DNA from 3 places in the Geodermatophilus sp. SYSU D00697 genome. Region 2 is predicted to be linked to each of the others. Evidence: riboswitches for the same ligand, from Rfam matches in the RefSeq annotation. Region 2 holds a riboswitch; each other region holds the start of a gene.
What was found. A riboswitch is a leader RNA that binds a small molecule or an ion and turns the genes downstream of it on or off. The one in region 2 is predicted to bind cyclic di-AMP.
Positions count from the first base shown of each region.

Region 1 (3,197 bases), on a different contig from region 2:
GCCCAGGACGTCACCGGTCACGCTGATGCCGGAGACCCGGTTGAGACCGGCGTTGACGCCGATCGCCGTCCGGCTGAACACGTCGACGTCGCTGGCCAGGACCGACCGGGCCCCGGCCAGCCGGGCGGCGATGGCGACCAGGCCGCTGCCCGAGCCCAGGTCGAGCACCGCCCGGCCGGCGACCACCGCGGGCCGGTCGAGCACGAACCGGGCCAGCGCCTGCCCGCCCGGCCAGGCCGCGGCCCAGAACGGCGGCGCCTCACCGGCGCCCCCGCCGGCCTCCATGGCCTCCCAGAGCGCGACGACGTCGTCGGCCACGTGCAGCCGGACCTCCGGCACGGACGACGGCCGCCGGACCTGGGTGTGGGCCCGGACGAACCGGGACGGGACGACTCTCACGCCCGGCAGTCCACCACCCGTGCCCCGGGCTCCGGTCACCCGACCGGCCACCGTCGCTCCGGGCACGCCCGCCGGCCGGCGGGTCAGGGAGCGCCCGGGGGACCCGGCGGCGGCGTGCGCGGCGCCCGCCGGGGCAGGTGGTCGCGGCACCACCGCTCGCAGTCGGCCAGCAGGTTGCCGGTCGAGATCGGCCGGTCCAACGAGGCCGCCCCGGTGCGGCGCGTGCGCTCGGGCGGCCGCGCCGCACCGGAGTCGGGACCCTGCTCGACGGCGCGCCGCTCCACGCTGCGCCTCCCCGCTCTCGGCGGTCGGTGGTCCTCCACCGTCCCGCGTGTCGGTCCGGATCGGCCTCGTCCACGACGGGCCCGGCCACCAGGGTGCCCGAGCCCGTCGACGCGGAGGGCCGCACCCCTCCCTGGGAGGCGTGCGGCCCTCAGCGTGCGGCTCTGAGCAGGCAACGCGCGTCTCGGGACGCGCGCGGTGTCGGCTCAGTACCAGCCGGTGGACTGCGAGTGCGACCAGGCCCCGCACGGGGAGCCGTAGCGCTTCTCGATGTAGATCAGGCCGGCGTCGATCTGGCGGTAGCCGTCCGAGGTCTTGGCGATCCCGGTGCCGGCCCAGGTCGAGTCGAGGAACTGCGGGATGCCGTAGGCGGTGCTGGAGGGGTTCTGCGCGTTGGGGTTCCAGCCACTCTCCTTGCCCCACAGCTTCTCCAGGCAGCTGAACTGGTCGCCGCTGCCGACCTTGCTCATCGCGTAGTCCTTGAAGGACCCGCTGCGCGCCGGGGCGGCGGCCGCGGCCGGGGCAGCGGCGGCGGCAGCCTGGGCCGCCTGCGCGGCCTGCTGCTCGGCGGCAGCGCGCTCGGCGGCCTCCCGGGCGGCCTGCTCGGCGGCAGCGGCCTCGGCGGCGGCACGCTCGGCGGCCGCGCGCTCGGCGGCCTGGCGGTCGAGTTCGGCCTGGTCGGCCGCGGCCTGCGCCTGGGCGGCGCTGGCCTGCGCCGCCTCGCGCTCGCTGCGGGAGGCGGTCAGACCCTCGAGGGGCGCGAGGTCGGGCGCCGAGGCCGTGGCGGGGTCGGCGGTGATGCCGAGCTGCTCGGCGACGCTCGTCGAGGCGCTGACCGTCGCGGTCTCGGCCTCGGCGGCCGGCTGACCGGTGGTCAGCACGTTGACCGCGATGGCGCCCGCGGCCGCGGTGGCCAGCAGGATCGCCGGGCGGCGGCCCCGGGCCGGCAGCCGCAGCCGGCGACGGGGAGCGGCGGAGGGGAGCTCCGCGGTGGCGGGCTCGGCGGTGGCGATCTCGGCGGTGGTCGGCTCGCCGGCGAGGGCGTCGGCGTCGGTGGGACGCGGGAACTGCGACGTGCGGGAGTTCATGGGGGTTCGTGTGCTCCGGGGGCGTGGGGGCGCGCACGAGCCGGTCCTCAGCGCAGTGAGGTCAGCCCGCGGTGCGGCGGTCGACGTCGGGTGCCGGTGGCGGTCGGGAGGGACGCGCGGCGCCGGCGGTCGCGGGTCAGCGGGACAGGCGGGCCGGGGAGGAGGCGCGAGGTGCGCGCGGCCGGGAGTCCCTGCGAGCCGCGAGGGCCCGTGGGCGAGGCATGCGGATGCTCTCCGTTCCTTCCGTGGCCGCCTACCGAGTTAGCTGACGGGTTCGGGCGGGAAGGTGCCCTACCTGCCCTCCGAGCGGGGCTCGGCGGGCAGGACTCACCCCAGGACTGCGGTGGGTCCCCGGCTCGCGTCCACGGGAGGCGGACACGACTCGGCGGCGTCCGGCCAGGCTCCCCGGATGGGGACGCACGACCGACCGGACGCACTCACCGTAGGGGCCGTTACCGTGCCGTGACAATCCCAGGGGTCACATCGGTTGCGTGAGGTACCTCGCGCGTGCGTGCCGGCCCCGGCGGAATACCCAGGCCGTGGGACCGTTGCACCCAGCAGTAGTTGCGCTCTCAACCACCTGGAGCACGAGATGCAGTTCGGGATCTTCTCGGTCAGTGACATCACGACCGACCCCACGACGGGGCGCACGCCCAGCGAGGGTGAGCGGATCAAGGCGATCCTCACGATCGCGCAGAAGGCCGAGGAGGTCGGGCTGGACGTGTTCGCGCTCGGCGAGCACCACAACCCGCCGTTCTTCTCGTCCTCCCCCACCACCACGCTGGCGCACATCGCCGCCCGGACCAGCACCCTGCAGCTGTCGACGGCGACCACCCTGATCACCACGAACGACCCGGTGAAGATCGCCGAGGACTACGCGATGCTGCAGCACCTGGCCGACGGCCGGGTCGACCTGATGATGGGCCGCGGCAACACCGGGCCGGTCTACCCGTGGTTCGGGCAGGACATCCGCAACGGCATCCCGCTGGCGGTGGAGAACTACGCGCTGCTGCGCCGGCTGTGGGACTCCGACGTCGTGGACTGGTCCGGCCAGTTCCGCACCCCGCTGCAGGGCTTCACCTCCACCCCGCGCCCGCTGGACGGCGTCCCGCCGTTCGTGTGGCACGGCTCGATCCGCTCCCCGCAGATCGCCGAGCAGGCCGCCTACTACGGCGACGGCTTCTTCTCCAACCACATCTTCTGGCCCAAGGAGCACACGCAGCGGATGGTGGAGTTCTACCGCCGGCGCTTCGAGCACCACGGCCACGGGTCGGCCGACCAGGCGATCGTGGGCCTGGGTGGGCAGGTGTTCATGCGCAGCAACAGCCAGGACGCCGTGGACGAGTTCCGGCCGTACTTCGACAACGCGCCCGTCTACGGGCACGGCCCGTCGCTCGAGGAGTTCACCCGCGAGACGCCGCTGACCGT
Region 1 covers NZ_JBJGYV010000017.1:81,031-84,227, reverse strand. The annotation lists gene ACI79C_RS15905 (class I SAM-dependent methyltransferase) at 1-399, opposite strand, end outside; gene ACI79C_RS15900 (hypothetical protein) at 483-683, opposite strand; gene ACI79C_RS15895 (aggregation-promoting factor C-terminal-like domain-containing protein) at 888-1,769, opposite strand; cyclic di-AMP (ydaO/yuaA leader) riboswitch at 2,005-2,153, opposite strand; gene ACI79C_RS15890 (LLM class flavin-dependent oxidoreductase) at 2,362-3,197, shown strand, end outside.
Region 1: another riboswitch for cyclic di-AMP. It lies ahead of ACI79C_RS15895 (aggregation-promoting factor C-terminal-like domain-containing protein); the one in region 2 lies ahead of ACI79C_RS22055 (aggregation-promoting factor C-terminal-like domain-containing protein).

Region 2 (3,197 bases):
GCCTTGGGCTCGTTCTCCGGGTGCTCGCCGGCCCACCGCTCCACCAGGTCGGGGTTGGCGAGGACGGCGCGGCCCACGGCGACGGCGTCGGCGTGCGCGGCCTCGATGAGCGCCACGGCCTCGTCGCGGGTGGTCACCGTGCCGAAGCCGCTGTTGGCGATCAGCGGACCGCCGAAGCGCCGGCGCAGCTCCTGCACCAGGTCGCCGGCGGGCTCGCGGTGCAGCACCGACAGGTAGGCCAGGCCCAGCGGGGCCAGCTGGTCGACGAGGGTGCCGTAGGTGGCGAGGACGTCGTCCCGATCGGGCTCGAGGGCGTCCTGGATGCCGTGCTCGGGGGAGATCCGCAGGCCGACCCTGCCCGCGCCGATCGCCGCGGCCACCGCCGTCACCACCTGGACGACGAAGCGCGCCCGGTTGGCCGGCGACCCGCCGTACTCGTCGGTGCGCTGGTTGGACGCCGGGGAGAGGAACTCGTGCAGCAGGTAGCCGTTGGCGCCGTGGACCTCCACGCCGTCCAGGCCGGCCTCGACGGCGCGGCGAGCGGCGGAGACGAAGTCCGAGACGACGTCGCGGGCCTCGGCCACGGTCAGCGCGTGCGGGACCGGGTAGGGCTGCTTGCCCTTCTCGGTGTGCCCCTCGCCGTCGATCGCGATGGCGCTGGGGGCGACGACGCGGCGGCCGCCGTTGACGTCGGGGTGGGTGACCCGGCCGCCGTGCATCACCTGCATCACGACCTTGCCGCCGCGGGCGTGCACCGCCTCGGCGACGCGGCGCCAGCCCTCGACCTGCTCGTCGGTGACGATGCCCGGCTGGCCGACGAACGCCTGCGACTCGTGGTTGGGGTAGGTGCCCTCGGTGATGATCAGGCCGACGCCGGCGCGCTGGCGGTAGTGCTCGACGACGAGGTCACCGGGGACGCCGGAGGCACCGGAGCGCATGCGGGTCAGCGGGGCCATCACGACGCGGTTGGCGAGCTCGATGTCGCCCAGGGTCACGGGGGAGAACAGGTCCACGGGGAGTTCGACGCTCGACCACGGGGCCGCCATTCCGGGACGCGACCGTCACGACGCTCACAGTGACGCGGGTCCCGCCGCTCTCACCATGGCGTCACAGAGGATCGTCGGCCGTCGAGTGGCGCGGTGCACATCGCGTTCTTACGGTGGCTGCGTCCGGCCGATGTCGCCTCCGAGCCAACGGAGCCCGCGCCGGACGCCGCCGAGTCGCACCCACCAGGTGGGTGCGAGCCGGGGACCCACCCGCACCACCCGGGGTGAGTCCCGCTCCCGGGAACCATCCGGGAGCGGGTAGGGCACTCCCAGCCCGAACCCGTCAGCTGACCCGGTAGGCGGCCCGGGGAGACAAGGAGAACCACCGCGCCCGGGAGCCTCGAGCTCCCGCGCGCCCGCAGGGTCCGGGACCGTCGCGTTCCCGCCTGTCCACGTTCCAGCGACCAGCCGCCCGGCACGCACTGTCGGCCGACGGCGCCCAGCCGGGCACCCGTGTCCGGCCGGTGCCGCGCGCCCAGCTGACGACACGCCGACCGCCGCGGCCGGTCCCGTACGTCCCCGGCGCCGACGGCGCCGGGCGTCCGCACAGCACGAGGACCACCATGCACAACGAGCACACCCACTCACCCCGCGCCCTGCACCGGCTCGCCGTCGTCGGCGCCCTGGGCCTCACCCTCGCTCTCGCCCCCGCCGGGGGGTCGCTCGCCCGGGCGGAGGTCCAGGGCGGCCCGGCCGCGGTCGCGGCGGGCGAGAAGCAGGCCTACAAGGACCACGCCCTCGGCCAGGTCGGTGGCAACCGGACCCAGTTCGGCTGCCTCGACCGGCTGTGGGAACGGGAGAGCGGCTGGAACCCGCATGCCCAGAACCCGACGAGCACCGCGTACGGCATCCCCCAGTTCCTCGACTCGACCTGGGCCAGCACCGGCATCCGCAAGACGTCGGACCCGTACCGCCAGATCAAGGCCGGCCTGATCTACATCGGGGACCGGTACGGCAGCCCCTGCGGGGCCTGGGACCACTCCCGGTCCACCGGCTGGTACTGACCGGTTCGACGCCGGGGGCCCTCTCCGCGACGGGGAGGGCCCCCGGTCCGCGGGGGCGGGTCCTCAGGCCGCCGGCGAGCGGTCCCGGTTGACCAGGATCGCCAGCTGCGTGCGGGTCCGGACGTCGAGGCGGCGCATCGAGGCCGTGAGGTGGCTCTTCACGGTCGACAGGCTCACGAACAGCCGGCAGGCGATCTCCTCGTTGCTCAGCCCCTGGGCCACCAGCTCGGCGACGTCGCGCTGCCGCTCGGTGAGCCGGTCGAGGGGGCGCTCCTCCGAGCCGAGCAGGGCACCGGGGTCGCTCAGGTACCGCACCAGGTGCCGCGTGGCGGTGGGATCGAGTGCCGCCTCGTGCCGGGCGAGTGCCCGGACGCCGTCGACGAGCCGTTGCGCGGCCGCGCGGCGGGGCAGGTAGCCGCGGACCCCGGCCTGCAGGATCTCCACCAGCCGACCGTCGACGTCCGCGTCCGGCTCGGCGAGCACCAGCACCGCCGTGTCCCGCTCGCAGAGGGTGCGCAGCACGGGCAGGGTGGCGCCGGCGACCAGACCCTGCCGGACGACGACGACCTGCGTCGCCACGCCCTCGGCCACCGCGAGCGCCTCGGGCAGGTGACTGGTCTCCGCGACGACGGCCATGTCCGGCTGCGCCTCGAGGACGACCCGCAGGCCCAGCCGGAAGACCTCCTGGTCCTCGCACAGCAGGACCCGCACCAGGGCCACGGGCGTCCGGACGGCACACGGCCGGGTCAGCGCCGCCGGTCGGGGTCCCGGCGGCTCCTCCGCCTCCGCCGCCGGCGTGCCGCCGGCCGGCTGCGCCGGGGAGCGTGGACGGGTGGTCGTCGGTCCGGGCCTGGCACCGACCTCGGCCTGCGTCATGCCTTCCCCCTGTGTCCGGCCCGAGGACGGGCCCACCGGCGAGACGTGTCCCGGTCTGTCTTCCGACTGGAGTGACTCCATGGATGCAGTGCTCACAGGTTCCGCTCAGACAGTGTCCACCGGATCCCCAGCGTTCTCACAGGGTCAGCGCCACGACGCTCCCCCGGAGATGCGCCGGCAGAGCGGGGTCACCCGCCCGCGCGCCGCGCCTCCCCCCGGTCGTCGGGCCGGCCGGCCCGGTGGACGTGGATGGCCAGCTGGGTGCGGTCCC
Region 2 covers NZ_JBJGYV010000036.1:16,540-19,736, reverse strand. The annotation lists gene ACI79C_RS22060 (alkene reductase) at 1-1,013, opposite strand, end outside; cyclic di-AMP (ydaO/yuaA leader) riboswitch at 1,214-1,348, shown strand; gene ACI79C_RS22055 (aggregation-promoting factor C-terminal-like domain-containing protein) at 1,610-2,050, shown strand; gene ACI79C_RS22050 (LuxR C-terminal-related transcriptional regulator) at 2,114-2,770, opposite strand; gene ACI79C_RS22045 (LuxR C-terminal-related transcriptional regulator) at 3,115-3,197, opposite strand, start outside.

Region 3 (3,197 bases), on a different contig from region 2:
GCGCGCAAGCCGGAGTCGATGACGGCGCTGTCGACGCACGACACCAAGCGCAGCGAGGACGTGCGGGCGCGGCTCGCGGTGCTCGCCGAGCAACCGGACGAGTGGGCGCAGCTGGTGCGCCAGTTGCTCTCCCGCCACCCGCTGCCCGACCGGCCGCTGGCCTCCCTGGTGTGGCAGAACCTCGTCGGCGCCTGGCCGCTGTCCCGGGAGCGGGCGCACGCCTATGCGGAGAAGGCGGCTCGCGAGGCGGGCACGTCGACGACGTGGACCGACCAGGACGAGGAGTTCGAGGCCCGGCTGCACGCGCTGGTCGACGCGGCCTACGACGACGAGGCGACGCACGGCGCGATCGAGGACGTCGTCGCCCGGATCGCGCCGGCGGGCTGGTCGAACTCGCTGTCGCAGAAGCTGCTGCAGCTGACCATGCCCGGTGTCCCGGACGTCTACCAGGGCACCGAGCTGTGGGACCTCTCCCTGGTCGACCCGGACAACCGCCGTCCGGTCGACTACGCGCTGCGCCGGCGGTTGCTGGCCCGGCTCGACGAGGGCTGGGTGCCGCCCGTGGACGCCGAGGGCGCGGCGAAGCTGCTCGTGGTCTCCCGGACCCTGCGCGCCCGCCGCGAGCACCCGGAGTGGTTCACCGGGTACGAGCCGGTCGCGGCCACGGGGACGGCGGCCGACCACCTCGTCGCCTTCGACCGCGGCGGCGCGGTGACCGTCGCGACCCGCCTCCCGGTCGGGCTGGCCGCCGCCGGCGGCTGGGGCGACACCGCGCTGCAGCTGCCGAACGGGGCGTGGCGGGACCTGTTCACCGGTGGGCGGTACGTCTCGGACGCCGCCGGGCTGCCCGTCGGCGCGGCGCTGGAGCGGCTGCCGGTCGCCCTGCTCGTGCGGGACTGAGGAAGGACCCCCTCCTCCCCACGCCTCGGCGTAGGCCCCTGGACGGTGGCCGCTCCAGCGCGTTCCCGGGCCCGCGGCGGCGCCCTGCAGAGGGGCCGACGTCGCCTGCGACGGAGAGTTGCCGGGCGGGGGCGGTGCGCCGCTCCCGCCCGGCCTGTCGCACGGAGGCGGCGTCCCGCCCCCGTGCCGACAGGCCGGGCGCGGCACCCCCACCTAGCGTTCGCGGGGTCCGGCTCCCCGCCGGGCCCGGCGCCGTCCCGCCCAACCCCGTCCGGCGGCGACCGGACCTCTGCACGACCGTGGACGGGGGTGGGGGACCCACCTACGACGTCCTGCGCGGGGTGTGCGCAGCGCGTCTGGGGGTGAAGCCGCGATCCGCGGCCGGGCACCGATCGTCCGAACCCGACAGCTAACCCCGCCGGCGGCCGATCGGAGGACCCCCCATGCCCCAGCACGACCGATCCCGCACGCCCGCACGCGGCCTGCGCCGCGGCGCCGTCGTCCTCACCGGCGCGGCGGCGCTCTCCGCCCTCGCGCTCCCCGGCACGGCTCAGGCCGCGGAGCACAACTGGGACGGCGTCGCCCAGTGCGAGTCCGGCGGGAACTGGCAGATCAACACCGGTAACGGCTACTACGGCGGCCTGCAGTTCAGCGCGAGCACCTGGGCCGGCTACGGGGGCCACGAGTTCGCCTCCAACGCCCACCTGGCCAGCAAGGAGCAGCAGATCGTGGTCGCCGAGCGCACGCTCGCCGGCCAGGGCGTCGGCGCGTGGCCGACCTGCGGCAGGTACCTGACCGCCGCGGTGCAGGCGCCGGCGCCGGCCGCCGAAGCGGAGCAGGCCTCGCGGGCGGACCGGGCGGCGACCGGCAGCCACGTCGTCGAGGCCGGGGACACCCTCGGCTCCATCGCCGCCCGCCACGGCACCGAGGGCGGCTGGCGCGGGCTGTGGGAGCTGAACCGGGACCAGGTCAGCGACCCGAACGTGATCCGCGTGGGTCAGACGCTCCGGGTCTGACCGGACCGGCGGGGCCCGGCCGGTGCGCTCCCGGCCGGGCCCCGTCCGCGCGCGGGGCCGGCACGTGGTCCGGCGGTGTCCCGCTCCGCCGTGGACGCCCGGCCGAGCCCGGTCGGCCCTGCGCTCCCCTCCCCCGCGGACCGTGACCGGAACCCACGGTTGGCCGTCGGGTGTGCGGGCATGATCTGCCCCGATCCCGGCCCTCCGGCCAGTCCCCGTCTCGTCCCGCGTGGAGGCACTGCGCATGTCCGCACCCGTCGAGTTCTCCGTCTGGGCACCGCTGCCGAAGCGGGTCCGGCTCCAGGTCGACGGCTCCGTGCACGAGATGCACCGGGACGACGACGGCTGGTGGCGTGCCGAGGTCGAGGCCGGGCCGGAGGCCGACTACGGCTTCCTCCTCGACGACGACGAGAAGGTGTACCCCGACCCGCGCTCGCGCCGGCAGCCCGAGGGGGTGCACGGGCCCTCCCGCCGGTTCGACCCGTCGGCGTACGCGTGGGGCGACGCGGCGTGGACCGGGCGACCGCTGGCCGGCGGTGTGGTCTACGAGCTGCACGTCGGGACGTTCACGCCGGAGGGCACGCTCGACGCGGCGATCGGGCGGCTGGACCACCTGGTCGAGCTCGGTGTCGACTTCGTGGAGCTGCTGCCGGTCAACGGCTTCAACGGCACCCACAACTGGGGCTACGACGGCGTCCTCTGGTACACGGTGCAGGAGGACTACGGCGGCCCGGCCGCCTACCAGCGGTTCGTCGACGCCTGCCACCAGCGCGGGCTGGCCGTCGTCCAGGACGTCGTCTACAACCACCTCGGCCCGTCCGGGAACTACCTGCCGCAGTTCATGCCGATCTTCGCCGAGGGTGCCAACACCTGGGGCAACTCGATCAACCTGTCCGGGCCGGACTCCGACGAGGTGCGTCGGTACATCATCGACAACGCCCTCATGTGGCTGCGCGACATGCACGTCGACGCCCTGCGGCTCGACGCCGTCCACGCGCTGGTCGACGAGCGGGCCACCCACGTGCTCGAGGAGATGGCGCAGGAGGTCGACCGGCTGTCGGTGGCCGAGGGGCGCCCGCTGACCCTCATCGCCGAGAGCGACCTCAACGACCCGCGCCTGGTCACCCCGCGGGTGGCCGGCGGCATGGGGCTGACCGCGCAGTGGAGCGACGACTTCCACCACGCGCTGCACTCGACGCTCACCGGCGAGGGCCAGGGCTACTACGCCGACTTCGCCGCCGCCGGCCTGTCCGGGCTGGCCAAGACCCTGACCGGCGCCTA
Region 3 covers NZ_JBJGYV010000046.1:19,234-22,430, reverse strand. The annotation lists gene treY (malto-oligosyltrehalose synthase) at 1-900, shown strand, start outside; cyclic di-AMP (ydaO/yuaA leader) riboswitch at 1,210-1,319, shown strand; gene ACI79C_RS24015 (transglycosylase family protein) at 1,344-1,916, shown strand; gene treZ (malto-oligosyltrehalose trehalohydrolase) at 2,161-3,197, shown strand, end outside.
Region 3: another riboswitch for cyclic di-AMP. It lies ahead of ACI79C_RS24015 (transglycosylase family protein); the one in region 2 lies ahead of ACI79C_RS22055 (aggregation-promoting factor C-terminal-like domain-containing protein).